One region of the Ruminococcus champanellensis 18P13 genome, then DNA from elsewhere that is predicted to be linked to it. Evidence: a T-box and tRNA genes for the amino acid it is inferred to sense, from the RefSeq annotation. Region 1 holds a T-box; the other holds one or more tRNA genes.
The links. A T-box is a leader RNA that pairs with one kind of tRNA and senses whether it is charged. The one in region 1 lies ahead of tyrS (tyrosine--tRNA ligase), so its partner is inferred to be a tRNA-Tyr.

Region 1 (15,904 bases):
ACTGTTCAAACAGCACCCGTTCGTGGGCGGCATGCTTGTCGATGATGTACAGGCTGTCCCCTGCCTGGGCAAGAATGTAGTTGGTGAACGCCTCCCCGATCACCCGGATCTTCGGCTGCTCCTCCGGTGCCGGAACCGGAGCCTGCACCGGCTCCTCCTGCTTTGCCGCAGCGGTATCCTGCAACAGATCAAATCCGGCAAAGACAGTCGATGTCTCCGGTAGGGGTTCAGGTTCCCGGATCGGCTCCGGAGCAGCGGGCGCCGCCCCATACTCCAGCTTGGGAGAGTGCATATACAGAGCTTCCTCCGGCTCGGGAGCGTGCACTGTCACCTGCACATTTCCCACCGGCATGGGCTTGACAGCCGCCACCGGAACGGGAGCCTCCTGGTGCGCAGGCATCGGGGCAGGCTTTGCCGGCTGTACCGACTCCAGGGGAGGCACCGGAGGCAGGGGCGCATCCGCAAAGCCCGGCTCCTGCTCCTTGGGAGCATGCTGCCAGTCGGCAGTGGGGCGCATCTGAAATTCATAGATCAGCCCATTCTGCATCAGTGCATTCTTTACCCCAAAGAACACGGCGGAAGATACCCGCTTTTCATCCGTAAACCGCACCGCCGCCTTTGCCGGATGTACATTCACGTCCACAGTTTCCGGGGGCACGGTCAGCATCAGCACACAAGCCGGAAATTTTCCTGTCATTACCAATGTCCGGTATGCCTCCTCCAACGCCACCGAGCAGGTCACGGATTTCACATATCTGCCGTTGATGAAAAAGGTCTGGAGGGACCGGTTGTTCTTTGCGTACAGGGGCTTGATCACATAGCCCTCCAGGCTGATGCCGTTTTCACTATAGGATACAGGCAGAAGATCCTGGGCAAAGCTCCTGCCGTATACCGCATAAATGGCGGAATACAGGGTACCGTCCCCGGCGGCATGGAATTCCCGGCGGTGATCCCGGATCAGAGTAAAGGCGATCTCCGGATGGGACAGGGCAATCTTCTGCACAATGGCGCTGACCGCATTGCTTTCCGTCACGTCCTTTTTCAGAAATTTCTGCCGGGCAGGCACATTGAAGAACAGATCCCGGATTACGATGGTGGTACCCTCCGGGCATCCGGTGCGCTCCATGCCGCACTCTGTGCCCCCTTCGATCTGATACCGCACGCCGTATTCCGCCCCTGCCTGCTTGGTGAGCATCTCCACCCTGCCCACAGCCGCCACAGATGCCAATGCCTCGCCCCGGAAGCCCAGGGTGTGGATGTTGTCCAGATCCGCCTTCTCCAGGATCTTGCTGGTGGCATGCCGCAAAAAGGCGGTGGGCACCTCCTCCGGTGCAATGCCGCAGCCGTCATCGGTGATGCGCATATACACAGAGCCGCCGTTCCGGATCTCCACAGTGATCCGGCTGGCGCCTGCGTCTATGGAGTTTTCCACCAGTTCCTTGATAACGGAGGCAGGCCGCTCGATGACCTCTCCTGCGGCGATCAGCTCTGATAATTCCTTGGGTAAAACCGTAATCGACATGCTTGTTCCTTTCTCTGCATTACGCCTGTGCCAGCTGCACCAGATCCTCCAGCAGTTCCCGGCATTCCCGGTCGCTAAGCTCATCCAGATGGGTCTTGCGGAGCCGGTCGGCAATCTGATCCCGGCTGACGACAGCAAAGCTGATCTGCCCGTCCTGGGGCAGCTGCTCCTGCCGGACAGGCGCCTGGCTTTCCAGTTCCTTGAGCAGCTCCTTGGCACGGGTCACCACCCTGGGCGGCAGCCCTGCCAGCTTCGCCACATCAATGCCGTAGCTGTCATCCACGCCGCCTGGCACGATCTTCCGCAAAAAGCGGATGCTGTCCCCATGCTTCTTCACGGCAATGCTCAGATTCCGCACACCCTCCACGCTGTGCTCCAGGGCAATCAGCTCATGGTAGTGGGTGGCAAACAAGGTCTTACAGCCAATGAGCCGGCTGTTGGCGATATACTCCGCCACAGCACGGGCAATGCTGACCCCGTCAAAGGTGGAGGTACCCCGTCCCACTTCATCCAGAATCACCAGACTGTGCTTGGTGGCATACTTGAGAATGGCGGAAACCTCGCTCATTTCCACCATAAAGGTACTCTGACCTGCTGCCAGGTCGTCCGATGCGCCTACCCGGGTAAAGATCTGATCCACCACCGAGATCTTGGCGTACCTGGCAGGCACAAAGCTGCCGATCTGCGCCATCAGCGTAATCAGCGCCACCTGCCGCATGTAGGTGGACTTACCGGACATATTGGGGCCGGTAATGATCGCCATGCGGCTGCCCTTCTGATCCAGGTACACGTCATTGGGCACAAACACTTCCTCTTGCAGCACCTGCTCCACCACCGGATGCCTGCCGTCCTTGATGTCGATGACCCCGTCAATGGCAATCTCCGGCTTGGTGTAGTTGTTCTCCTGGGCAACCTTTGCAAAGGAGCAAAGCACATCCACCGCCGCCACGGATACGGCGGTTTCCTGCACCTGGGCAAGCTGTCCCGCCAGGAAATCCCGCACCTGGGCAAACAGCTCCGCCTCCATCCGCAGCGCCTTTTCCTTGGCGCCCAGAATGGTGTTTTCCGCATTCTTCAGCTCCTCGGTGATGAAACGTTCACAGTTTGCCAGGGTCTGCTTGCGTATGTAGTGGGCGGGCACCAGATCGTAGTAGGATTTCGTGACCTCCAGATAATAGCCGAACACACGATTGAAGCCGATCTTCAGCCCCTTGATGCCGGTGGATTCCCGCTCCCGCTGCTCAATCTGGGCAATCAGATCCGAACCGCCGCCCATCAGGCTCCGCAGCTGATCCAGATCCGGATGGAACCCGTCCTTGATGACCCCTCCGTCCTTCACGGTAATGGGCGGCTCCTCGACGATCGCCTTTTCCACCAGGTCGGATACCGCCTCCAGGGTGGAAATGTGGTTGTTGAGCCGTGCCAGCAGCTTGGAATCCGACACCAGCTCCAGCTGTGCCTTCAGCGCCGGCAGCTGCAATGCGGTCACCGACAGGGATTTCAGATCCCTGGGGGTAGCGGTTTTATACATGACCCGGGTCATGAGCCGTTCCAGGTCGTACACCTGCCGGAGGATCTCGCTCAGCTCCATCTGCACGGCGCTTTTCTTGCAAAGCTGCTCCACAGCGTCCAGCCGCTCCATGATCCGGGCAGGGCTGATGAGGGGCTGCTCCAGCCACCCTTTCAGCAGACGCTTGCCCATGGAGGTACCGGTGCGATCCAGCACCCACAACAGGCTGCCCCGGCGTTCTCCGCTGCGCAGGGTCTCCGTCAGCTCCAGATTCCGCCGGGCGGTAAGATCCAGCCCCATCGCCGCATTCTGCCCCTGGATGCGGATATCCGTAAATCTGCCTACCAGGGATTTCTGGGTGTCCGCAATGTAATCGAACAAGCCGCAGGCACAGGCGCAGTCCTGCCCATCCTCCGACAGACCCAGCACCGCCGGATCCTCCACGGAAAACTGGGTGCAGAGGATCTGCCGCTTCTGCACCGGATCAAAGCAGCTATCCTGCCGGAGGGTCAGCATGCAGTGAAGCCGGTTCTTCACAAATTCCCCGCAGCCTCCCAGCTGCACAAAGGCTTCGTTGCACAGCAGCTCCGCCGGGGTATACCGGGACAGAAGGTTGATGACATCCCCCTCCAGCTGCTTGCCCTCCAGGGTGTGCATGGACACCTCTCCGGTAGAAAATGTCCGCAAAGCAAAGGGTAACGCTGTCCCCGGTTCTGTATGCAGCCCCCAGAAAGTTATTGGAGGCATCGTCCAGCATACTGCTTTCGATGAGGGTACCCGGCGTCACCAACCGGATCACGTCCCGTTCCACCAATCCCTTGGCAAGGGCAGGATCCTCCATCTGCTCACAGATCGCCACCTTATACCCCAGTCCGATCAGCCGTTTGATATAGATCTCGCTGCTGTGGAAGGGCACGCCGCACATGGGGGCACGCTCCTCCAGACCGCAGTCCCTGCCGGTGAGGGTCAGCTCCAGCAGCTTGGATACCAGCACAGCGTCATCGAAGAACATTTCGTAGAAATCTCCCAGACGGAAGAACAGAATGGCGTCGCCGTATTTCTTCTTGACCGCCATATACTGCTGCATCATAGGGGATAATTTTGTGGTGTCGATCTCCATGTCAGAAAGCCCTTTCATAATTGGATTCGGCGGTCATAAGAATATGACCGCCGCTTGGGTGTATTGCCGTTATACGGCGCCGTCCTTAGTGGCAGCCGCCGCAGCTGCTGCAGTTTCCGCCGCAGCTATGCTCCACGGAGCAGGTTGCCGGATCCTCGCCGTTGGCGCTCATGGTAATAATCATATTGATCTGGGACAGCAGCTCATCCATGGCATTCTTTACGTTGTTGAATACCGCCATGTTTTTGTTTGCCATGATCTGACCGTACAGCTCCTTGATCTTGCCGTCCAGAGCGGTCAGCTTGTCCCGGTCCTTGTCCGGCTTGGACATTTCCGAGTTCAGCTCCATGCGCTTGAGGTTGAATTCCCCGATCAGCTTCTGCAGATCCTCGTCCTGGTCATTTGCCTGCTTTGCCAGGTGATATGCGGTGTACCGGTCATCCTGCTGGAGCATAGCTCCCAGCTTTCTGGTCATTGCAATAATATCCATCTGTTCGTTTTCCATTTCAAAGACTCCTTATCTTCGGGTCAGTCCAGGATCGTTCCCAGCACTGCCCAATTTTTCGTTTCCTCTATGTGAACGTCCGCAAAGGTTCCGATCCGGGAGGGATCCCCCTTTGCTTCCACGATCACGCCTTCTGTGCTTTTCCCGGTGAGCCAGGGTTCGCCTTTGCGGCTGACCCCTTCAAACAACACCTGCATCGTCCTGCCCAGAAACCGCCGGTACAGCCTTGTGGAGGTTTCACGCTGCTGCGCCAGCAGCTGCTGCATCCGGACAGTTTTCACCTGCGCCGGGGTGTGATCCGCAATCTGTGCCGCCTTGGTGCCGCTGCGGGGTGAGTAGATAAAGGAATATACATTATCAAACCCCACCTGTTCCAGCAAACCCAGAGTCGCAGAAAATTCCTCATCTGTTTCGTTGGGGAATCCCACGATAATATCCGTGGTCAGCGCAAAATCCGGCACACGGGAACGGGCATACCGTACCGTTTCCAGATACTTCTTCACCGTGTAGCACCGGTTCATGGCATGCAGGATCGAGTCACTGCCGCTCTGTACCGGCAGATGCAGATGCTTTTCCACATGCCGGCTGTTACAGATCACGTCGATCAGCTCCGGCGTGGCATCCTTGGGATGGGAGGACATGAATCGGATCCAATACTCCCCCTCAATGGCATCCAGCCGACGCAGCAACTCCGGAAAGCGGATGCCATCCGGCAGATCCTTCCCGTAGGAATTTACATTCTGCCCCAGCAGGAAGATCTCTTTACAGCCCTGGGATACCAGTTCCCGTACCTGCCGCTCAATAATCTTCGGATCCCGGCTCCGCTCCCTGCCCCGCACATAGGGCACGATGCAGTAGGTGCAGAAATTGTTGCAGCCGTACATAATGGGCACGGACGCCTTGAAGGAGCAGCTGCGCACCTGGGACAGCTCCTCGGAGGGGGCGGACTGGACGGTAGCGTCCACACTGTGCTTTTTTCCCCCCAGGATCTCCAGCAGCATCGCAGGCAGGCGCTCCAGCGCCCCGGTACCCACCACCAGATTTACATAGGGGTAGGATGCCTTCAGCTTTTCCCGAACAGGCTCCTCCGCCGTCATGCATCCGCAAAGTCCAATAATAAGCCCTGGTTTTTTCTGCTTATAGGGCTTTAACTGTCCCAGGTGTCCGAACACCCGATCCTCCGCATGCTCCCGCACTGCACAGGTATTCAGCAGGATCAGATCCGCCTGCTCCGGTTCCTCTGTCAAGCCATAGCCCATGGACAGCAACAACCACTTGAGCTTCTCTCCGTCCGTCATATTCAGCTGACAGCCAAAGCTCTGCACCATGGCAAGGGGCTGTTCATCGGATGCGGCAAGCCGTTCCCGGACTGTCTGGATTTCCTGTTCCATACCTGTGTTCCTTTCCTTCGGGTCTGCATAAGTAGGTATTGTATACAAACACCTACACAAGATATAGCATACCACATCTGCGTCTTTTTTTCAAGCCCCTGTTTTTCATATATTTATAAAACAGCGCCACATAGTCTTTGTGCGGCGTTTCATGAAAATATCACAATAAATCATGAACTGTGTTATAAATAATCATTGACATTGTATGAATGATCAGTTACAATAAAGTGCGTGTATTCTTCGCAGCGTACAATGCAGTGTACGAGCCGGGGCAGCACCACGCAAAGTTTACGAAGTGCTGCCCGAATACCATTCTGCGCTGGGCAGGCTTGCCTGCTTGTGCCTGCAGTATCATCCGCAACGCAGCGGACCACAAAGGCAGCATTGCGCATAATCACAGAGCAAGCGCCATGCTGTCCGCATGAAACAGGGGGAGAAAGGTTATGAAAACCAAAGCAACAGCAATTGTGACCAGCGGCATTCTGGCAGCATCCATGCTCCAGCTGATGCCCACAAGCGTATTTGCCGCGGACGAAGCGTATCTGATCCGTGACAAATGGGGCTACTGTACCACCGCAAATTATGTGGAATCCGAGCATTTCGTTATTTTCTACGGAAACAACGACACCACCGGTCAGGTCAATGACGCATTTTTACAGCGGAATCTGGCGGATTACGAAAAGCTCTGGCAGTGCTACACCCAGTACCTGAGTATGGAGAACCTGAATGTGGATATGTACGGGAACAGCACCCAAAAGTATAAAACCAACGTATACCTGACCTATACAGGTCTGGATCAGTACCCGGACGGCTGGGCGTTCATGAGTGCGGAGGACGGCTACGGGATCGAGATCATCAGCCCCAACGCCATGCTGGACGAACTGACCATCGCCCATGAATTCGGTCATGTAGTGACCCTTCACCAGAAGGCGTGGGTAGATCAGGACATTACCGGTGCCTGGTGGGAGCCGCTGGCAAACTGGTTCCGGGAAATGTATCTGGGCAGCGAATACTACGACGGCACCACCCAGACCTGCTGGTTTGAGCCATACATCCGCAATCTGAGCCTGACCCTGCCCCACGGACGGAATTACTATGAGGTATGGCCATTCCTGGTGTATATGTCCTACAACCCGGACAATCTGAGCGGATTGGGTATCGACTCGGTCAAGCGCCTGATTTCCGAGGCGCAGCCCGGTGAATACCCCTTTGACACCATCACACGCCTGTTCGGCACGGACGCACAGGACGTACTGGGGCATTACGCAAAGCGCATGGCGACTTTTAATTTCGGTGCCAAAGACGCATACCGCAGTCAGTTCCAAAGCAAACTCAGTCAATCCCCCTTCTTCTGGAATCTGTTCTACACTGTGCTGGAGGACAACGGGGACGGCTGGCTTCAGTCTCCCCAGGAGGAGGCTCCCATGCAGTCCGGTATCAACATTATGCCTCTGACCATCACCGGAGATACCATTTCCGTGGACTTGAAGGGCCTTTCCAATGACAGCAACGCCGGCTGGCGGGCATGCATCGTCACGGTCGATCAAGCGGGCAACGAGCATTACTCTGATCTGTTCGACAGCGGTGAACGCATGACCGTATCCGCCAACGGAGCAGTTTCCGCATACCTGACTGTCACCGGTACCCCCAAGGATCTGTATGATATCAACGCATTCCATAAGGACAATGTTTCTTCTTATAAAACCGGCACGGAGCGGCAGCGCTATCCCTACGCAGTGAAGCTCACCGGCGCACAGGTGCAGCAGTCCGGCGGCTACAGCAAGGGTAGTGGACATATACATGCCAACGGCGGCGGCTGGGTGGCTGACAGTGCTTCTGTTGCCGATTCTGTCTATGTTGGCCCGGACGCTATGGTATTGGGCAACGCCACGCTTACCGGCAACGTGCGGGTGGAGGATCATGCCATTGTGGCAAACAGCGTCACCGCATCGGATCAGGTCATCATCAGCGGTCACGCAGTGGTAGACGGCGGCGGCATGATCTATGACAACGGCTGGGTATTCGGCAGCGTGGCCCTCAGCGGCAATGTCCTCATCGGCGACAGTGCGGTAGTCTCCAACTCCTGTAAAGTGTCCGGCAACGCCAAGATCCTGCAAAAGGCGTTTCTGGCGGAGGCAGTGACCGTCAGCGACAATGCGGTTATCAAGGGCAATGCCTACCTGTACGGCAAGGGCAGCTACTCCGGTCAGGCAATCGTTGACGGCGACTACTCCAATGAACAAACCAAAAACAGCGGTGTAGGCTTTGGCTGGCTGGATGATTACGGCTGGCACGACACGGAGGACGGAATCCTGGCGGGCTACACCTTTACAGAGAAGACCGACACCTGGGCACAGGATACCTATGCGGCAACAAACGCTTTGCAGCAGGGCGCCCAGTGGGAAAGCCAGCGCACCTCCGCCAACGGCGTGCTGTCCTTTGACGGAGCGGACGACTATGTGATGCTGGACGATACGGTGATCCGTTCCAAGGATCTGCAGATCAGCCTGGCAGCGCTGTGGAAGGGCGGCACCGCCAAGCAGAATCTGTTCTGGTTCGGTGATGAAACCGCATACATGGCATTCACCCCCTGCAATGAAAACGGCGTGGCAGAGCTGACCATCACTGACGGGCAGACCACGGAGCATCTTACCGCTTCTGCGCCGCTTGTCAAGGGAGAATGGAGCAAGATCACCATCCGCATTATAGACGGCAAGGGCACCCTGCTGATCAACGGCAGTCAGGCTGACAGCAACAGACTCTCGCTGACGCCTCTGGCTGTTATGAGCGCAGCCCAGGACGATTACGCATTCCTTGGGAAAGGCATGACGGACCGGAACTTCAAGGGCGCTGTGGATTACATGAACTTCTATTTCAAGGAAGTGGAAGAGCCCCAGATCACCTATTCCGGCAGTGAAGCAGCGGACGATACGGATCCGGGCGTATCCGGCATCCGGGGCGACGTAAACGCAGACGGACAGTTTAGTATTGCGGATCTGGTTATGATGCAGAAGTATCTGATCCGGGGCGGCACGCTGACCGACTGGCAGCAGGGAGACCTGTACGAGGACGGCGTGATCGATGCAAAGGATCTGGTGCTGATGCGCCGGATGCTCAGCGAACAGCGAGCATAAACCCGTCCGGCAATCCTGCGTAAAACCAGCCGCATGGCTTGACAATCTGAAAAATATGTGGTATGATACTTGAAAACGCTTTGACGAGAAGAAGTAGCGGATTCCCATCCGGTCAGAGAGTCTCCGTTTGGTGCGAGGAGATGCGGATGCCCCGTGAATACACCTCTGAGCGGATGTCCTGAAGGCTGCACCCGGTCGGGTAGGGGCATACGGTTCACAGCCGTTATCCTGTCCGAGGTTCTGCATGCTTTATGCAGAATAAACTGAGGTGGTACCACGAGTCAATTCGTCCTCTGTCGCTGCGGCGGCAGGGGACGTTTATTATGTAAAGGAGCGATCATATGACGTTATTTGAAGAACTGAAACGCAGAGGGCTGTTGGCACAGCTCACCGATGAAAAGGAGATCAAGGAACTGATCAACGCCGGCAAAGCAACCTTCTACATCGGCTTTGACCCCACCGCAGATTCCCTGCATGTAGGCCACTTTATGGCGCTGTGCCTGATGAAGCGACTCCAGATGGCGGGCAACAAGCCCATCGTTCTGTTGGGAGGCGGCACCGGCATGATCGGAGATCCGTCCGGCAAGACCGATATGCGGAAGATGATGACCCGGGAAACCATTGAGCACAATGTCGAATGCTTCAAGAAGCAGATGTCCCGGTTCATTGATTTTTCCGAGGGCAAGGCGCTGGCGGTAAACAATGCAGACTGGCTGCTGGATCTCAACTATGTGGACGTGCTCCGGGACGTGGGCGCATGCTTCTCCGTCAACAAGATGCTGACCTTTGAATGCTATAAGCAGAGAATGGAGCGGGGGCTCACATTCCTGGAATTCAACTACATGATTATGCAGTCCTACGACTTCTACCGCCTGTTCCAGGATTACGGCTGTAATATGCAGTTTGGCGGAGATGACCAGTGGGCAAATATGCTGGGAGGTACGGAGCTGATCCGCAAGAAGCTGGGCAAGGACGCTTATGCCATGACCATTACCCTGCTGCTCAATTCCGAGGGGAAGAAAATGGGTAAGACGGAAAAAGGCGCTGTATGGCTGGATCCTGCTAAGACTTCCCCCTATGAGTTCTACCAGTACTGGAGAAATGTCAACGACGCAGACGTGATCAAGTGCCTGAAGATGCTGACCTTTGTGCCGGTGGAGGAAATCGAGGATATGGAACAGCATATGGAAGGTGCCCAGTTCAACAAGGCAAAGGAGCTGCTGGCATACGAGCTGACCAAGCTGGTGCACGGCGAGGAGGAAGCCAATAAGGCGGATACTGCGGCAAAGGCGGTATTCAGCGGCGGAAACAGTGCAGATATGCCCACTACCACCCTGTCTGGGGAGGATATACCTGAAGGCGGCATTGGCATTCTCACTCTGCTGGTGAAGTGCGGTCTGGCAGCGTCCAACGGCGAGGGCCGCAGACTGGTGCAGCAGGGGGGCATCAGCGTCAATGACGCAAAAATCACCGATCCCCAGACCATGCTCCAGCCGGAGGGGGAACTCATCATCCGCAAGGGCAAAAAGGTATTCCACAAGGTGGTTATGGAAGGCTGATTTCTGCTGTCACAGCAAACAGGGCAGGTGTCCGAAAGGATACCTGCCCTGTTCTTTTAGGCAACACCACACAGGGGATGTATGGCAGATATTGCGCAAAGCCATCCAGCCAGCTTTACTCCACCAAACTGCAAATCACGCTGTTGGATACTAAAAAGCCCTGCCGGGTCAGCCGGATCCGATCCGGCTCTATCCACAGCATGCCCGCCCTTTGCAAAGGCTCTGCCCGGCGCAGCAGTCCTGCCCAGCAGCTTTCTGAAAAGTCCTGCTGCCGGATGCCCTCCGCCAGCCGCAGACCCAGCATGACCCGCTCCTCCGGGGTATAGGGTTCCTCGTCCGTCAGGATCTCCTGCTGACGGGGTGCTTGCAAAAAACCGTCCAGATCCGAGGGCACCGCATACCGTCTGCCGTTGAAGCAGGAATGCGCCGCCGGGCCAATGCCGATGTAATCCACGCACTGCCAGTATTTCAGATTATGCCGGCTTTCAAAGCCGGGACGGGCAAAGTTGGAGATCTCATATTGCCGGAACCCATGCTGCTCCAGGCATTCCGCCATCTGTACATACAGCAACGCCGCTGCATCCCCATCGGGTACCTGGCTGCGCATTGCCTCCGTGTCAAAGGGGGTGCCCGGCTCGATACTCAGCAGATAGGCGGAAACATGGGCAATGGGCAACTGGGCATACACCGCAAGGGACTGTGCAAGACTCTCTCCGGTTTGCCCCGGCGTGCCCAGCATCAGGTCACAGGAGATATTCTGAAAGCCCGCTGCCGCCGCACGATCCACTGCGGCAATCCCCTGGGCGGCGGTATGCCGTCTGCCAAGCCGGTGCAGCTCCGCATCCACAGCGGACTGCATACCAAAGGACAGCCGGTTGACGCCAAGTCCCCTCCAGGCATCCAGGGCGGCAGGGGTGGCGGTCAGTGGGTTCACCTCCAGAGTGATCTCCGTGTCCGCAGCAAGAGAAAACCGCCGGCGGGCAGCATGCAGCATCTGACCCAGCAGCGGCGGCGGCAAAATGGAGGGAGTCCCCCCTCCGAAATACACCGTATCCACCGACAGCTCCGCCGGGTATGCGGCAAGGTTCTCCGCAACCCGGGCAGCATAGGCTTCCGCCCGCTCCCGCCGGTATGGATTGGAGTAAAAGTCACAGTATGGGCACTTCACTGCGCAAAAGGGCACATGCACATACAGTCCAGCCGGGGTACTCATGCGTCCCGGCGCACCGCTTTGATCAGCGGAAAGAAAAATGCATTGACCAGTCCGGTCAGCAGAACATACAGCAGCACTGCCCCCAGAATGCACAGCATGGCAGTCACAGTGCTTTCGATCCACAGAATACACGCCAGCACCGCCGCACCCATCAGCAGGGACAGGATCATACGGATCACAGCTGAGGCTTGTCCGTTGACGCACTTTCCGCCGCATGCCTTGCAGGCTCTCCCCTTGGAATTCATAGGCCCTGCCAACGCCTTGGTCAAAGGGTTAAAGGTCTTTTCCCCACAGTGGGGGCAATCGTAAATACTCATGGTCACACCTCTTACAGCATCATTCATCCAGCTTCAGCACGCTCATAAATGCCTTCTGAGGCACGGAAACGGAGCCAAGCTGACGCATACGCTTCTTGCCTTCCTTCTGCTTCTCCAGCAGCTTCTTCTTCCGGGTAATATCGCCCCCATAGCACTTGGCAAGTACGTCCTTCCGCAGTGCCTTGACGGTTTCTCTGGCGATGATCTTGCCGCCGATGGCAGCCTGGATGGGAACCTCAAACAGCTGACGGGGAATGTTTTCCTTCAGCTTCTCCACAATCTTTCTGCCCCGGTTGTATGCGGCATCCGCAAAGACAATAAAGGACAGGGCATCCACCACTTCCCCGTTCAGCAGGATGTCCAGCTTCACCAGACGGGACTGGGCATACCCCAGCAGCTCGTAATCAAAGGAAGCATAGCCCTTGGTGCGGGATTTGAGGGCATCAAAGAAGTCGTAGACGATTTCATTCAGAGGCAGCTCATAGTGGAGATCCACCCGGCTGTCGTCCAGGTATTCCATATTCTTAAAAGTACCCCGCCGCTCCTGGCAAAGCTCCATAATGTTACCCACATAGTCCGAAGGAGCCAGAATATCCGCCTTCACCATAGGCTCCTCCGCAGAAGCGATCAGCGCCGGATCGGGGAAATTGCAGGGATTGTCCACCATAACAGTCTGACCGTCCGTCAGATTCACCTTGTATACAACGGAGGGAGCAGTGGTAATCAGATCCAGATTGTATTCCCGTTCCAGCCGTTCCTGGATGATCTCCATGTGCAGCAATCCCAGAAAACCGCAGCGGAAGCCAAAGCCCAGGGCAGTGGAGGTTTCCGGTTCAAAGCTCAGGGACGCATCGTTCAGCTGGAGCTTTTCCAGAGCATCCCGCAAATCCCCGTACTTGGCGCCGTCCGCCGGATAAATACCCGAGAACACCATGGGGTTCACCTTCCGGTAACCGGGCAAAGGCTCCCCACAGGGATTCTCCGCATTGGTCACTGTATCCCCCACCTGGGTGTCCCCGATGCTCTTGATGGATGCGGCAATGTAGCCAACCTCGCCAGCCTCCAGCACCCCGGTGTTGATGTGATTGGTGGCATTCATATAACCGGTTTCCACCACCGTAAATTCCGCCCCGGTAGCCATCAGCCGGATCTTGTCCCCGATGCGCACCGTGCCCTCCTTCACCCGGATGTAGATGATAACGCCCTTGTATGCGTCATAATAACTGTCAAAAATCAGTGCCTGGAGGGGAGCAGCCGGATCCCCCTCGGGTGCCGGAATGTCCGTGACGATCCGCTCCAGCACTTCTTCAATGTTGATGCCCATTTTCGCAGAGATCCGGGGTGCGTCCATGGCAGGAATGCCAATGACCTTCTCCACCTCTGCACTCACCCGTTCCGGATCTGCCGAGGGCAGGTCAATTTTGTTGATGACCGGCACCAGTTCCAGGTCATGCTCCAGTGCCAGGTAGGTATTGGCAAGGGTCTGGGCTTCAATACCCTGGGATGCGTCCACCACAAGAATCGCACCCTCGCATGCTGCCAGGGAACGGGATACCTCGTAGTTGAAATCCACATGACCCGGTGTGTCGATCAGATTGAAGCAGTACTCCTGCCCATCCTTTGCCCGGTAATTGAGCCGCACCGCCCGTGCCTTGATGGTGATGCCACGCTCCCGCTCGATGTCCATATTGTCCAGCAGCTGCTCCTCCATATCCCGGGCAGCAACCGTATAGGTTTTCTCCAGGATCCGGTCTGCCAGCGTGGACTTACCGTGGTCGATGTGTGCGATGATGCAAAAATTGCGAATGTTCTGGTTTGCCAAGGTGTTACCTCCATGCCTGCTTATTTAGACAGGTCGCTGATGACCTGTTCCAGTACGGGGAAAGCCTGATCGTAGCTTGCCTGCATTTTCTCTTCCGTGGCAAACATCAGCTTCTGCACCTTGCGAATGCCCAGATACAGGTCATCCAGTTCTCCCTCATACCCGATCTTCTTTAAAAAGTCCGTCTTGGTCAGATCAAAGCTGTAGCCGCTGACCAGCGGATTGTCTGAAAACTGCTGGGACAGATCCTGAAATGTCTGCTCCGGCATAATGGTGTCCTTGCATGCGCTGTCCGCCAGCACCAGCATAGCAGAGCTGGATTGCATTTCCACCACCAGCTTGGAGCTGTCCCCGTTGTAGTAGTTGGTACTGTTGTTGGGATCATTCGTAACCGGAATGCAGTATACAGCCACCTTGACCTGTCCGTCCCCGTTCAGATCCGGCACAAACTGCTCAAAATACTGCGCCGTACCCTCCGTGCGCAGTGCCAGCTCCGAATCCGCCGACAATTGCAGGATAATCATGTCCGGCTCCACCGTGGTCACATCGTCGTAGATCAGCACGCCGATGACAACGGCGAAAAAGGCGGCGATTCCCAGCCACCACTTATTGTGGTAAAAGAAATTCCCGATCCGCTGCCGGAGGGTGTAATGCCTTTTCTCCTGCTTTTCTTCAAAGATGGTATCGCTGTCTGAAGCAATCCCCTGCTTCAGGCGGATCAATTCCCGCTTATCCGCTTCCAGCTGTTCCCCGTACTTTTCCCGTTCCTTATAGTCCGCCTCAGCCTGTTGCTTCTGGTGCTCCCGCTCCGCAAGCTCCTGCTTCCGGCGTTCCGCCTGTTCCAGCTCCCGGGCGGTTTCAAACAGACTTTTCCCCTTTTTCTTCTCCCCGCCGGCCTGCTTTTCCGGTTCATGCCCGGTGATTTCTTCTGCTTTCTTGTCCTGCTCTGCCATTGGGATTCTCCTTAAAAAAAGAGGGCACAACGTGTTCTGCCATGCTCCTCTGCTCGTTTATTTGCCTTTTCAGCATTGTTTATTATACCATACGCAAATTATTTTTTCAATAGCCTTAGCGTATTTTTCACAGAAATTGCGCCAGAATACAAAAAGGGAGGATACGAAATCCTCCCTCTGTTTTTAATCCAAATGTTTAAGCGACTTTCATCACTTAGCGAAATTACCCTTTGGACTCACCCCTTTACGTTTGCTTCCCTGCGTCAGGTCGATGCTGCATGAATTTCATTCTGCATCACTCCTTGTACGTATTCTATCAACGTAACTGGATATTCAAAACGTTAATTTTCCATTGGCCTCCACCGATATCCTTCCTGTGAGATCAGCGCCTTGCGCTTAGAAGAATCAGTAATCGTACATTGGTACCACCTTTTTCATCAGCATTGGTGCTTGTGCGAAAACTCAGTGTCTCATTGGAACCACCTTTTCATAATTGATCTAGCAATCTATGTCAAAGACCCAAGGTCTGTAAACCGGAGCATCCGCTCCAAAGGCCCCATCATTTGACGTTGCTAGTTTTGGCTAATCATTGAAGAATTAGCGTTTGTGTCCGTTTTAGCATACAGTCATAGGCTGTGAACCGGAATCTATTCTTTCAATACTATGGAAGATTCACTGAATATTTATGTGTGCTTCCCTCTTGGTCATCCGGCGTCTCAGCGCTGTGCACCTGAGCCATCAATGATAGCCAATAACTGCTGCTCTGCCTGATCCATCGGGCTCAACTCCTTTGTCATCTGATTGTTTCCGAAACGGAGCAGTTGCTCCGAACCCTGACGGAAACGGATGTGAAGAAAA
Region 2 (15,904 bases), 630 kb from region 1:
GATCACGTTGAGCTGGGGAACATGGACGCAAAGCGGGACTGGGGTCACTCCAAGGACTATGTACGGGCAATGTGGCTGATGCTGCAGCAGGATGCGCCGGACGATTACGTCATTGCCACCAACGAGACCCGTACCGTGCGGGAATTTGTAGAGATCGCCTTTGCGCAGGCAGGCATCCAGGTACAGTGGCAGGGCACCGGCGTGGACGAGATCGGCATCGACAAGGCAACCGGCAAGACCATCGTCAAGGTGAACAAGGACTTCTTCCGTCCGGCGGAGGTACAGCTGCTGCTGGGGAATCCGGCAAAGGCGGAGGAAAAGCTGGGCTGGAAGCGGGAGATCTCCTTTGCAGAGCTGGTACAGCGCATGGTGGACAATGACATGGCGCTGGTGGAAAAAGAGCTGAAAGTGGCTGCACTGTAAGAGGACACGGCTTTGAGAATTGCATTTGACGCAGCGCCGCTGCTGGACGAGCATATGTCCGGCGTGGGGCACTGTGAGGCTGGGCTTGTGCTTGCCTTGCAGCGGCTCTACCCGGAGCATGCCTATATATTCAACTATTTTTCCGTCCGGGGCAGCGCCGGGAAGCGGCAGCGGCTGTCCCCCTACATGCTGCCGGGCAGTGAGACCAATACCCCCACCTTCTCCCCCCTGGTGTACCGGATGATGACACAGTTCATCCCGGTGCCCTACCGGTGGTTTTTCGGGAACAAGGCGGACATTACCCACTACTTCAACTACATTGTACCCCCGGGGGTATCCGGCAGAACCCTGGTGACGGTGCATGACATGGTGATCCGGGCGTTTCCGGAAACCATGCGTGCCCGGACAAAGACCCTGCTGCGGGTGGGACTGGAGCGGTCTATGAAGCGGGCGGATCGGATCATCACCGTATCGGAGTTTTCCCGGCAGGAGATCCTCAAATACTACCCCAGATACGAGGACAAGATCCGTATCGTCAAGTGCGGAGTGGATCTGGACAAGTTCCAGCCGGCATCCCCGGAGGAGATCGAACGGGTGCGGAGCAGCGTGGGACTGCCGGAGGAATATTTCCTGTTTATGGGGAATGTGGAACCGAGAAAGAACCTGCTGCGGCTGATCCAGGCTTATGCAAAGCTGTCGGAGCGGATGCCCCAGGTGCCGAAGCTGGTAGTGGCAGGGGCAAACGGCTGGCGCAACAGCGAGATCTATGAATCCGTCCAGAAGCCGGAGCTGATCGACCGGGTGCAGTTTACCAACTACATTCCGGAGGGGGATCTGCGGGGACTGGTGTGCGGCGCAACCGCATTTCTGTTCCCGTCGGTGTATGAGGGCTTCGGGATCCCGCCTCTGGAGGCAATGGCATGCGGCGTACCGGTGATGGCATCCAAAACCGCATCCCTGCCGGAGGTAACGGGGGACTGCGCCGTGCAGATCGATCCCTATGACCTGGACAGCATGGCGCAGGGCATGGAACAGCTGTACACGGACGCTGCTCTGCGGCAGGATCTGGCTGCCCGGGGACGGGAGCGTGCAAAGACCCTGACCTGGGACGCTGCGGCGCAGGATCTGATGCAGGTGTATCAGGAGCTCATATAAGGAGGCACCCATGGCAGGACTGCGGATCTTGCAGGTGAATAAATTCTATCCTCCCCACATCGGGGGCATCGAAACCGTGGTGCAGCAGGTGTCCGAAGGGCTGAAGGATCGGGCACAGGTGTCCGTACTGGTATGCCAGCCCCGGGGCAAGGGCATCCGGGAGGAATACGGCGGCGTATCCGTCACCCGGTGCAGCACCTGGCGGACGGTGGCATCCTGTCCTGTATCCTTTTCCTTTTTCCGGGCATTTCGCCGGATGGCAAAGGAGGCGGACGTGATCGAGTGCCACCTGCCCTTCCCCCCGGCGGATCTGGCATGCCTGCTGTCCCGGACAAGGAAACGGGTGGTCATCGCCTGGCACAGCGATGTGGTCAAGCAGAAAAGGCTGCTGACGCTGTACAAGCCCATTCTCCGTCGGTTTTTACGCCGGGCGGACGCCATCATCGTTGCCACACAGGGGCATATTGACAGCTCCGCCTTTTTGCAGCCCTATCGGGACAAGTGCGTGGTGATCCCCTACGGCATTGACACTGCCGCTTATCTGCATGCCCCGGCGGCACCCATTCTCACGGAAAAGCTCCAGGGCAAGCCACTGAAAAAGCTGCTGTTTGTAGGGCGGCTGGTGTATTACAAGGGGGTGGATGTGCTGCTGCGGGCATTTGCCAGGACGGAGGGCTGCGCCCTGTTTTTGGCGGGAGAAGGGGTGCTGGAGCCGCAACTGCGGCAGGAGGCACAGGAGCTGGGCGTGGCTGACCGGGTCTTTTTCCTGGGCAGGCTGTCGAACTCGGATCTCCGTGCCGCCTTCCGGGACTGCGATCTGTTCGTGCTGCCCTCGGTGGCAAACAGCGAGGCCTTCGGCATTGTGCAGCTAGAGGCCATGGTATACGGCAAGCCGGTCATCAACACCGCCCTGCCTACGGGAGTGCCCCTGGTGAGCCTGGACGGGGAAACCGGGCTGACGGTGCCCCCGGGGGATGAAAACGCCCTGGCGGACGCCATCCGCACCTTAGCGGAGGATGACGACCGCCGGGAAGCATACGGGGCGGCGGCACAGCGCCGGGTGCTGGAGGAGTTTGAGCTGCACAGCATGATCGACAGGGTGTACCGGGTTTTGGCGGATCACATCGAAACAGAAGAAAGGGGCATGGACAAATGAACACGCTGGTCATCGGCGGCGGCGGCTTTGTGGGCGCCTATCTCATTGCGGAGCTGAACGCCGGAGGGCATCGGGTACATGCCACAAAGCTGCCCGGAGAGGAGATCCGGGGCACCTGTACCATACATGATCTGGATATTTTACAGCCGGAGGCGGTCAGCGCCCTGCTGGAGCAGTTGAAGCCGGACTGGATCTTTCATCTGGCGGCGCAAAGCTCCGTGGCGCTTTCCTGGAAGCGTCCCCAACTGACGGTGGACGTGAACGTCAAGGGCACGCTGAACCTGCTGGAGGCGGTACGGCGGCTGGCGCATCAGCCCAGAGTGCTGCTGATCGGCTCCGGGGAGGAATACGGGCCGGTGCACTGCTGCCCGGTGGGGGAGGATACCCCCCTGCATCCGGGAAATGTATACGCCGCCACCAAGGCGTGTCAGGGGATGCTGGGGGAGATCTACGCCAAGGCATACGGCATGGATCTGCTCTGCGTCCGGGCGTTCAACCACGTTGGCCCGGGGCAGGCACCCATGTTCGTGGTGTCGGATTTCTGCCGGCAGACCGCAGCCATTGAGCTGGGGCAGCAGGAACCGGTGATCCGGATCGGGAATCTGTCTGCGAAGCGGGATTTCACCGATGTGCGGGACGTGGTGCGTGCCTATGTGCTGCTGGCGGAAAAGGGCATCGCCGGCAGGGTCTATAACGTGGGCAGCGGCAAGGCGGTGGAGATCCGGGGGATCCTGGATCTGATCCTTGCCCAGTCCGGTGCGAAGATCCAGGCGGAAACTGACCCGGCAAAGCTGCGGCCGGTGGATGTACCGGTGGTGGAGGCGGATATCCGCCGGTTGCAGGAGGATACGGGCTGGCAGCGGCAAATCCCTCTGGAGCAGACCATCCGGGACACCCTTGCCTATTGGCGAACAGAATTGGCGAAATAAGAAACAGCCGGGGAGCAGACGCTTTCCGGCTGTCTTGACAACGGCAAGGTTTTATGCTACTGTTAGATGGGGAAAACACGTTGAAAGGATACGGAAACCATGAGAAATATGAAACGGGCGGCAGCTCTGGGCGCAGCACTGGTACTGTGCGTGAGCTGCTTTGCCGGCTGCGGCAGTAAGGACAGCAGCGGCAATACAAGCAATCCCACCTCCAGGACAGCCATGGAGGATCTGGACTACGGGGCGACCCTGCGGATCGACAAAAAGGCATACGGGGTGCCTATGCAGTACGACAAGCGGTTTTTTGAGGATGAGGCATCCTTGCAGGTGATCGGGAACTACTACCGTTCCATTGCGGAAAATGATTCCGCCCTGTTTGAACAAGTGCAGCTGCCGGCGTACCTGGATTACACCATCAAGACCGTGCATAAGTCGGAATTTACCACGGCGGAGCTGGTGCAAGCCACCCACGATAGCTGGAAGGAGCATATGGACGGGGACTTTGCCATTTCCCTGGTGGACATTGTAGGCTGTGAGGTATCCAGAACCTATACGGGGATCACCACCATTCTGGATATGCTGGACAGCATCCAGGAGGGCATCTCCGGCAAGATCGACGTGATCTATGAGCTGACGGTGGACGTATATCTGACCCCGGCGGACAGCGGCATTGTGGGGCTGGAAACCCAGACCAAAAAGGATGGACAGGTGCTGTTCCTGTTCCATGTGGACGATCAGTGGTACCTGATCTACAACTAAGGGGAGAAGCATGAAGGGGAAATTCGTCAGAGCCATGGCGGTGGCGCTGTGCTGCGCCATGCTTGCCGGATGCGGCAAAAAAGAGGAGGGCGGCAGCCTGGAGTACCAGGGCATTGCCGTGACCTTTGACCAGAGCAAGATCGTGCCGGAGGCTGCAAAGCAGGTTGCCGGAGTGTATTACGCAGTGGAGAAAAAGGATGCGGCGCTGTACAAGAGCCTGCTGTGCAACGAATACCTGGCGTATACGGAGCAGTACTGGCAGCAGACCGGATATACCTATGACATGCTGCTGAGTGCCCTGTACAGCCAGACGGCGGATCTGGTGGGGGGCGACTACAAGGTCACAAAGGTGGACATCACCCAGGTAGCATGCGATGAGGCTGCCAAGGCGGTGGCGGAGAAGCTGGATCAGGTGTCCAACCAGTTGTGGAACAAGCGGGCAAGCGCCTACTGGGTCAGCTATGCCACCGTGTACAGCAATGTGACCATCGAAGCCCTGGAGGGCGGCAGAAGCTATACTATGAAAAACAACGCAGTGTATGTGATCCAGAACGGAGACAGCTATCTGCTGGCTCTGGAGTGGGGATCCTAAGGAGGAAGCAGCATGAAACGAGGCATGCTTGCGGCGGTGCTGGCAGCAGCCCTGCTGCTGGGAGGATGCGGCGGCGGCAGCAGCGACAGTACCCCTGCCACCACAGAGGCGGCAGAACAGATGCAGGTGCTGTACGACAAGGAGACACTGGATCCGGATTGCGCAGCAGTCACGGAGCGGTACTTCCAAGCCATTCAGGATCAGGATTTTGACGCCTACAAGGCATGCATCTTCCCGGTGTATTACGAACACATGGAGCAGATGCTGCAAACCAATTACCAGTACGGCATGGAGCAGTCCTTCCGGAAGCGCTGTGCCGGATTCCTGGGGGAGGGGCATGCCAGCTATCAGATCACCAGTCTGCAAATGGAGTATGCGGCGGAGGAATCCCTGGACAGCTATTTTTCCTCCATGGAAGGCATATTCGGGGCGGAATTTCAGAAGGATATCCAGGACGCCATGGAGGAGAACCATGTGATCCTGTTCACGCTGAAGGTGAGATTCGACAACGCCGGTGAGGAGCAGACCCTGGTGCAGGACAATGAACTGATCCTGGCAAAGGCAAAAGCGGACGGAACGTATTATGTATTCGGGTGATTCCACTTTTCCACATGTGGAATGTTGAAAACAAGCAGGAGGATGCAAACAGGTGAAAAATATTCTATTGGTGGGACTGGGTCGGTTCGGCAGGCACATTGCCCAGGAGCTGCACGCACTGGGGCATATGGTACTGGCGGTGGATCGGAACGAGGAACGGGTGAACCGGGCGCTGCCCTTTCTGACCAATGCCCAGATCGGGGACAGCACCAGTGAAGCCTTTCTGTCCAGTCTTGGCGTGGGGGATTTTGACGTATGCATCGTCACCATCAGCCACGATTTTCAGAACTCTCTGGAGACCACCTCCCTGTTAAAGGAGCTTGGAGCAAAGCTGGTGGTATCCCGGGCGGAACGGGACGTACAGGCAAAGTTCCTGCTGCGGAACGGGGCGGATCAGGTGGTGTATCCGGAGGAGCAGATGGCAAAGTGGACTGCCATTCGCTATACGGCGGATCACATTCTGGATTACATTGAGGTGGACGATTCACACGCCATTTTCGAGGTGGAGGTGCCGGAGGGCTGGCGTGGAAAATCCGTGGGACAGCTGGATATCCGGAAAAAGTACAACATCAACATTGCCGCCATCAAGCAGAACGGGCACATCAACGTGAACATCAATCCGGACACGGTGCTGACCGGGGAGATGACCATGCTGGTGCTGGGAGAATACAAGGCGCTGCAAAAATACTTTCACTTATAAGCGCAAAAAGCCGCATCACAGGCTCTGTGATGCGGCTTCATTCATGCCGGAAGATCAGATGACCTTTGCCCGGTTCTTGGCACGCTGGGTATTGCTGAGGATCCGCTTACGGATCCGGAGATTCTTGGGGGTGACCTCCAGCAGCTCGTCATCCGCCAGGAATTCCAGGCAATCCTCCAGACTCAGGTTGATGGGGGGTACCAGCCGGAGTGCGTCATCGCTGCCGCTGGCACGGGTATTGGTCAGGTGCTTGCGCTTGCACACATTCACCACAATGTCCTCCCCCTTGGGGGACTGACCCACCACCATGCCCTCGTATACGGGCACGCCGGCGCCGATAAACAGATTGCCCCGCTCCTGGGCGTTATACAGACCGTAGGTGACGGAGTCGCCGGTTTCAAAGGATACCAGAGAGCCAACACTGCGGCGGGGGATATCCCCCTTGTAGGGCTCGTAGCCCTCGAACACGCTGCTCATGATGCCCTCCCCCTTGGTATCGGTGAGGAATTCGCTCTTATAGCCGAACAGACCTCTGGCAGGAATCAGGAACTCCAGACGCATGCGGCTGCCCTGGGGATGCATGGACTGCAGCTCCGCCTTCCGGGTACCCATTTTCTCCATAACGCTGCCTACGCTCTCCTCCGGCACGTCGATGACCAGCCGCTCAATGGGCTCCATCTTCTTGCCGTGATCGTCCCGGAACAATACACGGGGGGTGGACACTGCCAGCTCGTAGCCCTCCCGGCGCATGTTTTCGATGAGGATGGACAGGTGCATTTCTCCCCGTCCTGCCACCAGGAAAGAGTCCGTGGAGTCGGTTTCGCTGACCCGCAGGGAAACATCCTTCAGAAGCTCCTTGAACAGCCGGTCACGAAGCTGACGGGAGGTGACGAACTTGCCGTCCCGACCTGCCAGGGGACTGTCGTTGACGGAGAAGGTCATTTCCACCGTAGGCTCGCTGATCTTGGTAAAGGGCAGAGGCTCAAAGGCACCGTTTTCACAGACTGTGTCCCCGATGGTGATGTTTTCGATGCCGCTGACCCATACAATATCCCCCACTGTGGCAGTTTCCACCGGTACCCGCTTCAGCTCCTGGATCTGCATCAGGGTCACCAGCTTCGCATTGTAAGGCTTTCTGGATTCGTGGTAATCCCCTACGGTGATTGCCTGTCCCACCCGGGCGGTGCCCCGCTCGATTCTACCAATGCCGATTCTACCCACATATTCGTTGTAGTCGATGGAGGAGATCAGCATTTGCAGGGGAGCGTTCTCGTCCCCCTGGGGCGGTTCAATGTAGTTGACGATGGTATCGAACAGGGGAGTCAGATCCTCGCCCTCCTCGTACTGGCTCAGGGAGGCGGTGCCGGCTCTGCCGGAGCAGAACAGGATGGGGCTTTCCAGCTGTTCATCGTTGGCGTCAAGCTCCAGCAGCAGCTCCAGCACCTCGTCCCCGATCTCGTCCAGACGGGCATCCGGCCGGTCGATCTTGTTGACCACGATGATGATCTTGTGACCCATCTCCAGCGCCTTGGACAGCACAAACCGGGTCTGGGGCATGGGGCCCTCCGCCGCATCCACCAGCAGCAACACCCCGTCCACCATGTTCAGCACACGCTCCACCTCGCCGCCGAAATCCGCATGACCGGGGGTGTCGATGATGTTGATCTTGATGCCGTTGTAGCATACGGAGGTGTTCTTCGCCAGAATGGTGATGCCCCGCTCACGCTCCAGGTCGTTGCTGTCCATGACACGCTCCGCTACATTCTGATTCTCCCGGAATGCGCCGCCCTGCTTGAGCATTTCGTCCACCAGGGTGGTTTTGCCGTGGTCAACGTGGGCGATGATGGCGATATTCCGCAGATCGTTTCTTACCATAATGGTCATCCTTTCCTGTTGCGGAGCAGTGATACTCCACAATACTTATACACAATTTTTGTTGAATATGTTCAAATTTCCTTTTCGTTTGGGCATAAGAAAAGCCTTGCGCTTTGCAAGGCGATTACATGAACCAATCCGGCTCAAAGCCAAGAAAATACCCGTTCTGGATCACCAGAGTGCCGGACAGACCCTCTTGCAGACCCTCGTAGGTGTCCTCGTCCACAAACAGCACACGCTTGGTGCCGTTGTCCAGGAGAAATTCCGCCTCGAAGGCGTTCAGATGGTCGGGGGACTGGGCTGTGCCGGTTTTCAGCACGCCGCAGCGCATGCCGATGACCACCGCATGCAGGGATTCAGGCTCCCCGGATGCGTGGGATGCGGGCGGTGCCGGAATCCGGCGCTTTTCCCGCCGCCTGGACAGGATCAGACTGCCGGCAAGAAAGCATCCGAACAGCAGAACCACCAGCAGTGGGATCAGACTGCCCCAGGCAATGAGACAGGGCGTTACAGGCAGGTGCATAGCTTACCTCCGCTGACAATGAAAAAACTCCGATTTGATGTCGGAGTTTTTCTGGGTATTGGTGGGGGAAGATGGATTCGAACCATCGAAGCTAGAAGCAACAGATTTACAGTCTGCCCCCTTTGGCCACTCGGGAATTCCCCCATATATTACGCAGTTGATGGAGCTGGTGGACGGACTCGAACCCCCGACCTGCTGATTACAAATCAGCTGCTCTACCAACTGAGCTACACCAGCACTAGCGTGATAACATAAAATATTATATCACACGGCGCAGTGGTTGTCAAGCCTTTTTTTCGATTTTTTCAAAAAAATTTCGAGGCACGGAATACCCCATGCCTCGAAAGATAATTGATTTACCGAATAACATCCTTGCCGCCCATATACATCCGGAGCGGCTCCGGAATCCGGACGGAACCATCCGCATTCAGGTTGTTCTCCAGGAACGCAATGAGCATCCGGGGCGGTGCGACCACCGTATTGTTCAGCGTATGCGCCAGGTACTTTTCCCCGTCTGCGCCCTTGACACGGATGCCGAGCCGCCGTGCCTGAGCATCCCCCAGATTGGAGCAGCTGCCTACCTCGAAGTACTTCTTCTGACGGGGGGACCATGCCTCCACGTCGATGCTCTTGACCTTCAGATCCGCCAGGTCGCCGGAGCAGCACTCCAGAGTGCGTACCGGGATATCCAGGCTCCGGAAGAAGTCCACTGTGTTCTGGTACAGCTTGACGAACCACGCCTTGCTGTCCTCCGGCTTGCAGACCACGATCATTTCCTGCTTTTCAAACTGATGAATCCGGTATACGCCACGCTCCTCAATGCCGTGGGCGCCCACTTCCTTCCGGAAGCAGGGGGAATAGCTGGTAAGCGTCTGGGGCAGGGACTCCTCCGGCAGGATGGTGTCGATGAACCGACCGATCATGGAATGCTCACTGGTACCAATCAGGTACAGATCCTCCCCTTCGATCTTGTACATCATGCCCTCCATCTCCGCAAAACTCATAACACCGGTGACTACGTCGCTGCGGATCATGTAAGGGGGGATGAAATATGTAAAGCCACGATCGATCATGAAGTCCCGGGCATAGGACAGAATGGCGGAATGGAGCCGGGCAATGTCACCGCAGAGATAGTAGAAGCCGTTTCCGCTGGTTTTCCGGGCACTGTCGATGTCGATGCCGTGGAGCTTTTCCATGATATCCACATGATAGGGGACTTCAAACTCCGGTACAAAGGGATCCCCGAAGCGCTCCACCTCCACATTTTCGCTGTCATCCCTGCCGATGGGCACTGTATCGTCAATAATGTTGGGGATCACCAGCATAATCTTCCGGATCCGTGCCTCCAGGTCGTTTTCCATCGCCTCAGATTCGCTCAGTTCCTTTGCAAGCTCCGCAACCTCCGCCTTCCTGGCTTCCGCCTCCTCCTTCTGTCCTTTTGCCATCAGCCCGCCGATCGCCTTGCTGATGGTTTTTCGCTGGTTCCGCAGTGCATCGCTCTTGACTTTCGTCTCACGATACTGCTTGTCCAATTCCACAACCTCGTCCACCAGGGGGAGCTTTTCATCCTGGAATTTCTTCTTGATATTTTCCTTCACCAGTTCCGGATTTGTCCGGATCAACTTTATATCGATCATGATTTTCTCTCCTGTATTGAATTTGTTCCACGTGGAACAATTTTGTTTCACACCATGCAAACCGCAGTGTTGCGTGCTTTCACTCAGTCAATTTTTTTGCAAGAGTTGCAAGATCGTCCTTGTCATAGTACTCCAGAATCAGCATCCCTTTCTTTCTGCCCTGATCCACCTTCACCTTTCTGCCCAGACTGCTGCTCAGGCTCAGCTCCATCTCCTTATAGTAGCTGTCCCGGCGCCGATCCGGCTGAAGCAGGTGCTCCTTGGGTGCTGCCGCCAGCTTTTCAATGGCACGAACAGTCAGCTGACCGTCCGCCGCCCGTGCAGCGCATGCAAGCATGGCTTCCTCATCCGCAAAGCCAGCCAGCGCCTTGGCATGACCGGTGGTGATGGATCCCTCTTGCAAATATTGCTGAATCTGCCCCGGCAACTGTAAAAGCCGCAGGGAGTTTGCCACCGCCGACCGGGATCGGCCCACGATCTGGGCGATGCACTCCTGGGTCATACCAAACTGATCCAACAATTCCTGGTATCCCTGGGCCTCCTCAATAGGGTTCAGATTTTCTCGCTGCAAATTCTCAATCAGTGCAATCTGCATGGTTTCCTGGTCGGACATTGCTCGGATCGTCACCGGCACTTCCTCCAGTCCCAGCATCCGGGCTGCCCGCCAGCGCCGTTCACCGGCTACAATCTGGTAGGAGCCGTTTTCCAGCGGGCGCACAAGGATTGGTTGGATCATGCCATGCTCCCGAATGGAATCAGCCAGTGCAGCAATTGCCCCATCATCAAAGGATTTTCGGGGCTGCTCCCGGTTTGGCTCGATCTCCGCCACCCGCAAAGTGGAAAGATTATGTACTTCCGTCGTGTTGTCCGAGAACAAGGTCTCGTAGCCCCGTCCCAAACCGCCTTTTGCCATAGCCTACTCCTTTCTAACGCCCAAAAAGCCGCCGCTTCTGCTGAATCACCAGAGGTTCACCCAGAATCTCGTGCCCCAACAGCTCATACGCCTCTGCGCCCTTTGAGCTCTTATCGTAATACATTACCGGCTTGCCATGGCTGGGTGCCTCAGAGAGCCGCACATTCCGAGGTATTTTTGTCTGGAACACCTTTCCCGGAAAGTATCGCTCCACCTCATCCACAACCTGATTGGATAAATTCAGCCGTGCATCGAACATGGTAAACAGGATTCCCTGGATATCCAGCCCGGGATTATACCTGGATCGAACGATCCGCATGGTATCTGACAGCTGGGACAGACCCTCCAGTGCAAAAAACTCGGCTTCCATGGGGATAATCAGCTTATCGCATGCCACCAGGCCGTTCAGAGTCATCAAACTCAGGGACGGGGGACAGTCGATAAACACAAAATCGTAGTCCGTCCGACAGGTGAGCAACTGCATTTTTAACCGATTCATCCGGTTATCCAGCTCGATCATTTCGATCTCGGCGCCAGCCAGTGCTGAAACAGCCGGCACAACACTTACATTGGAAAACTCGCTGTCGAGGATCGCCTCCTGGATTCGTGCTTTTCCAAGCAGCACATCATAGGAGGACACCTCCAGACCCTTTTTTTGTATGCCAAATCCAGTGGTGGTATTGCCCTGGGCATCGATATCCACACAGAGCACTTTTTTGCCCCGGGAACCCAGGTATGCAGCAAGATTTACAACCGTTGTGGTTTTTCCAACGCCGCCCTTCTGATTTGCGACCGCAAAAATGCGAGCCATCTTACCGCCTCCTTCCATTTCAATACTATTATAGCATGTGGAGGCGGTCTTGTAAAGGTGTTTGCAAAAAAATGTTCCACGTGGAACATTCCACATGGAACATGCAGACCGGTTATAATTGTTCCACGTGGAACAATTACTTCACAACCGGTATGTAGACACGATATTCAACGAAATCATCGTGCTGGATTTTCCGTGCATCAGCCTGGATTCCGGCTGCCTGCATAGTCTCTACGGCCTTCTGGATCGTATTTACGAAAATACGCACGTTCTGAAAAAACGGGCTGCGTTGGCGATAGCTTTCCCGTTCCTTTTGCTGATGCAGCAGATCGGCTATCAACTGCTCGGTTTTCTCCACGTTCAAATTTCGCTTGATGACCTGCTGCAGCACCGTCTCACGATCCTCCAGGGAGGAGAGCTTCAGAAGCGCTCTTGCATGCCGTTCCGTCAACCCATACTTTAAAATCAGAGCCCGGTGGGGTTCACTGATTTTCAGCAGGCGCAGCTTGTTCGCAACGGTACTTTGGGCTCTGCCCAGTTTCACTGCCGCATCCTCCTGGGTCATGCCGTAAGAGGCGATAAGCCGCTGGATAGCTGCTGCCTCATCGAAAAAATTCAGATTCTGCCGCTGAATATTCTCCACCAGTGACAGAATAGCAGATGTTCGATCCGAAACGTCGAAAACGATGCAAGGCACGGTTGGCAACCCAAGTTCCCTGGCAGCCCGGAGCCGGCGCTCCCCAGCGATCAGCTCGTACCCATCCGGCAGCTTCCGCACGGAAAGTGGCTGCAAAAGGCCGTTCTGCTGAATGCTTTCCGCCAGCGAGAGAATTTCCACCTCCTCGAACTCCGTCCTGGGCTGATGCGGATTCGGCAAAATCTCCTCCGGTGCGACCTGGATCACCCTCGTTGTGTTCTTTTCTCTTGTAAAGCCTAGAAATGTCCCCATTTTCTGCTCCTTTCCACGGTTGTCCGTAAGCCAATTGTAGCAGAAAATATGCCCCATTTCCAATACAAAAATCCGCTTACTTCAACGAAATAAGCGGATTTCCCAACATTTCCGGAGGTTAAATCAAGGGTTTTGCTTTGATCTGACCGCTGTTGCGAGGGTATTTGGTTGAAGTCTGCGATATTTTTCGGATGCAGATCAACCGCCTTGCATCCTCCTGTAGGGTGTAATCCACTGCCCTGGGACTTTCACCCCCAAGCAACTGCGCAGCACGAGCACCGTCCGAAGCATGCTCGGAGGGACCTTTCATGGCAATCATCATGCCGCCGGGCTTCACAAAGGGCAGGCAATATTCCGCCAAGGTAGGCAATGCCGCCACTGCCCGTGCAGTCGCCACATCAAACTTCTCCCGCAACTCCGGCTTTCTGGCTGCTTCCTCTGCGCGTCCGTGAATACACCGAACCTCCAGCCCCAGTTTTTCCGCCAAAAGCTGCAAGAAAACGATTCGTTTGTTCAAGCTGTCCAGCAGGGTAACATGCAGATCCTGCCGTAAAAGCAACACGGGCACGGACGGGAATCCGGCACCGGTGCCCACATCAATGAGGGCTGCGCCCAAGGGGATTTCTATGTACTTCGTCAACAGCATGCTATCCAGAAAATGCTTGATCAGCACATCCTCCGGAGCGGTCAGAGCGGTCAGGTTCACCTTTTCGTTATACTCCACCAGAAACGAGGCGTAGCAGTCCAGTTTTTCGTAGCATTCGGGGGTAAGCTCCAGCTCGTACCCCTCAAAAAGCGTCTTTGCATGCTCATACTTCGGCAGCATTTTGTTTCCCCCTTTGCGACAACCAGACCAGCAGCACGGAAATGTCCGCCGGGGATACCCCGGAAATCCGGCTTGCCTGGCCGATGTTGATAGGTCGCTGACGATTCAGCTTTTCCGCCGCCTCCAACCGCAGTCCCCGAACCTGGCTATAATCTGCATCATTTGGCAGTAGCTTTTCCTCCAAGCCACGCATTTGCGCCACTTGCGCCAGCTGCTTTTCGATATACCCGGCATATTTGATCTCCAGTTCCACCTGCTGCCCCACATCCTCCGGAAGTACGGGTCGATCCGGGTCAAAGGGTGCCAGCATGCTGTAACCCAGTTGGGGGCGACGAATCAGATCCGCCAGCTTGCAGCCGGTTGTAAGAGGCGTTGTACCATGGTTCGTGAGAAAATCCGCAAAAGCATCCGAAGGAGCAATGTTGCAGTGCTGCACCCGCTTGATCTCCCGGGAAATGGCGGTTTCCTTGGCACGCAGGGCAGCATATCGCTCCTCCGACAGCAGCCCGATGCTATGGCCGATCCGGGACAGGCGCTGATCCGCATTGTCCTGGCGCAAAATCAGGCGATATTCACTGCGGGAGGTCATCATCCGGTATGGCTCGTTGCAGCCCTTTGTAACCAGATCATCGATGAGAGTGCCGATGTAGGCGGTGCCCCGATCTAGGATCACAGGCTCCTTACCCTGCACCAGCCGGGCGGCGTTGATACCTGCCATCAGCCCTTGCGCAGCCGCCTCTTCGTACCCGGAGCTGCCATTGAACTGACCGGCGCCAAACAAACCATGCAGACCACGAAACTCCAGAGAAGGAGAAAGGGCGGTGGGATCACAGCAATCATACTCAATGGCATAGGCAGGCCGCATGATCTCCACATGCTCCAGTCCAACAATGGTGCGCAAAAACGCCAGCTGCACCTCCTCCGGCAGGGAGGAGGACATGCCCTGCAGGTAGTATTCATCCGTGTTCAGCCCCATTGGCTCGACGAACAGCTGGTGTCGTTCCTTGTCCGGAAAGCGGACGATTTTGTCCTCGATGGAGGGGCAGTACCGGGGGCCAACGCCCTCGATTCTGCCGGAATACATGGGGGAGCGGTGCAGGTTCGCCCGGATCACTGCGTGGGTCTGAGCATTGGTGTAGGCGATGTAGCAGCTGACCCGGTTCTGCATGCGGGAAGCATCGCTGGCAAAAGAAAACGGGACAATGTCCGGATCTCCGTCCTGCCGCTCCAGCTTGTCAAAGTCGATGCTCCGGCGATGCACACGGCAGGGCGTACCAGTTTTGAACCGGCGCAGAGGAACATGCAAGGCCCGGAGACTCTCCGAAAGCTGGATGCTGGGCAATGCCGCATCCGGCCCGCTCTGGTAGGACGCTTCTCCCACATGGATCAGTCCCCGCAGATAGGTTCCTGTGGAAATCACAACAGCACGGGTAGCATACACAGTGCCAAGACGAGTCCGAATGCCACATACGGCACCGTTTTCAGTTAGAATCTCCACGACTTCGCCCTGCTTGATATCCAGATTTGGCTCCTGCTCACAGACCTGCTTCATGTAACAGTGGTAGGCGACCCGATCCGCCTGCACACGCAAACTGTGAACAGCCGGGCCTTTGCCCCGGTTCAGCATCCGGCTCTGAATAAAGGTTGCATCCGCCGCCTTGCCCATTTCGCCCCCAAGGGCGTCGATCTCCCGGACAAGATGCCCCTTGGCGGTGCCGCCAATGGACGGATTGCAAGGCATATTTGCAATCTGATCCAGGGAGATGGTGAACATTGCGGTGCGGCATCCAAGCCGGGCAGATGCCAGAGCGGCTTCCACCCCCGCATGCCCCGCACCGATCACGATCACCTCATAGCATCCCAGTGGTTCCTCCATGTTTTCAACTCCAAACTGTGAAATGTTCCACGTGGAACATTTTTTGATCTTGTTCTCCATTGTTCCACGTGGAACAATTTCTTCTGCGCATGTTTTACACTGTTCCACGTGGAACATTTTCATTTCCCGACACAAAACCTTGCAAAAACCTGTTCTACAACCGCCTCTGTGGCTCGCTCTCCC

Region 2: it encodes a tRNA-Tyr, which carries the amino acid that the T-box ahead of tyrS (tyrosine--tRNA ligase) is inferred to sense. The anticodon was not compared.

The regions. Positions count from the first base shown of each region.
Region 1 covers NC_021039.1:957,574-973,477, reverse strand. Annotated here, with positions in the region: gene mutL (DNA mismatch repair endonuclease MutL) at 1-1,522, opposite strand, end outside; partial or broken gene mutS (DNA mismatch repair protein MutS) at 1,542-4,152, opposite strand; gene RUM_RS04260 (YlbF/YmcA family competence regulator) at 4,238-4,657, opposite strand; gene miaB (tRNA (N6-isopentenyl adenosine(37)-C2)-methylthiotransferase MiaB) at 4,681-6,048, opposite strand; gene RUM_RS04245 (DUF6055 domain-containing protein) at 6,492-9,182, shown strand; T-box leader at 9,254-9,479, shown strand; gene tyrS (tyrosine--tRNA ligase) at 9,524-10,741, shown strand; gene hemW (radical SAM family heme chaperone HemW) at 10,857-11,954, opposite strand; gene RUM_RS04230 (hypothetical protein) at 11,951-12,271, opposite strand; gene lepA (translation elongation factor 4) at 12,291-14,093, opposite strand; gene RUM_RS04220 (hypothetical protein) at 14,114-15,046, opposite strand; gene RUM_RS04215 (hypothetical protein) at 15,763-15,904, opposite strand, start outside.
Region 2 covers NC_021039.1:325,867-341,770, reverse strand. Annotated here, with positions in the region: gene gmd (GDP-mannose 4,6-dehydratase) at 1-423, shown strand, start outside; gene RUM_RS01515 (glycosyltransferase family 4 protein) at 436-1,578, shown strand; gene RUM_RS01510 (glycosyltransferase) at 1,589-2,734, shown strand; gene RUM_RS01505 (GDP-mannose 4,6-dehydratase) at 2,731-3,663, shown strand; gene RUM_RS01500 (hypothetical protein) at 3,763-4,422, shown strand; gene RUM_RS01495 (hypothetical protein) at 4,433-5,014, shown strand; gene RUM_RS01490 (hypothetical protein) at 5,027-5,611, shown strand; gene RUM_RS01485 (potassium channel family protein) at 5,664-6,311, shown strand; gene typA (translational GTPase TypA) at 6,366-8,186, opposite strand; gene RUM_RS01475 (DUF2500 domain-containing protein) at 8,311-8,709, opposite strand; tRNA gene RUM_RS01470 (tRNA-Tyr) at 8,769-8,853, opposite strand; tRNA gene RUM_RS01465 (tRNA-Thr) at 8,871-8,946, opposite strand; gene serS (serine--tRNA ligase) at 9,066-10,346, opposite strand; gene RUM_RS01455 (ParB/RepB/Spo0J family partition protein) at 10,426-11,259, opposite strand; gene RUM_RS01450 (ParA family protein) at 11,273-12,070, opposite strand; gene RUM_RS01445 (ParB/RepB/Spo0J family partition protein) at 12,207-13,019, opposite strand; gene rsmG (16S rRNA (guanine(527)-N(7))-methyltransferase RsmG) at 13,138-13,845, opposite strand; gene mnmG (tRNA uridine-5-carboxymethylaminomethyl(34) synthesis enzyme MnmG) at 13,829-15,721, opposite strand; gene mnmE (tRNA uridine-5-carboxymethylaminomethyl(34) synthesis GTPase MnmE) at 15,841-15,904, opposite strand, start outside.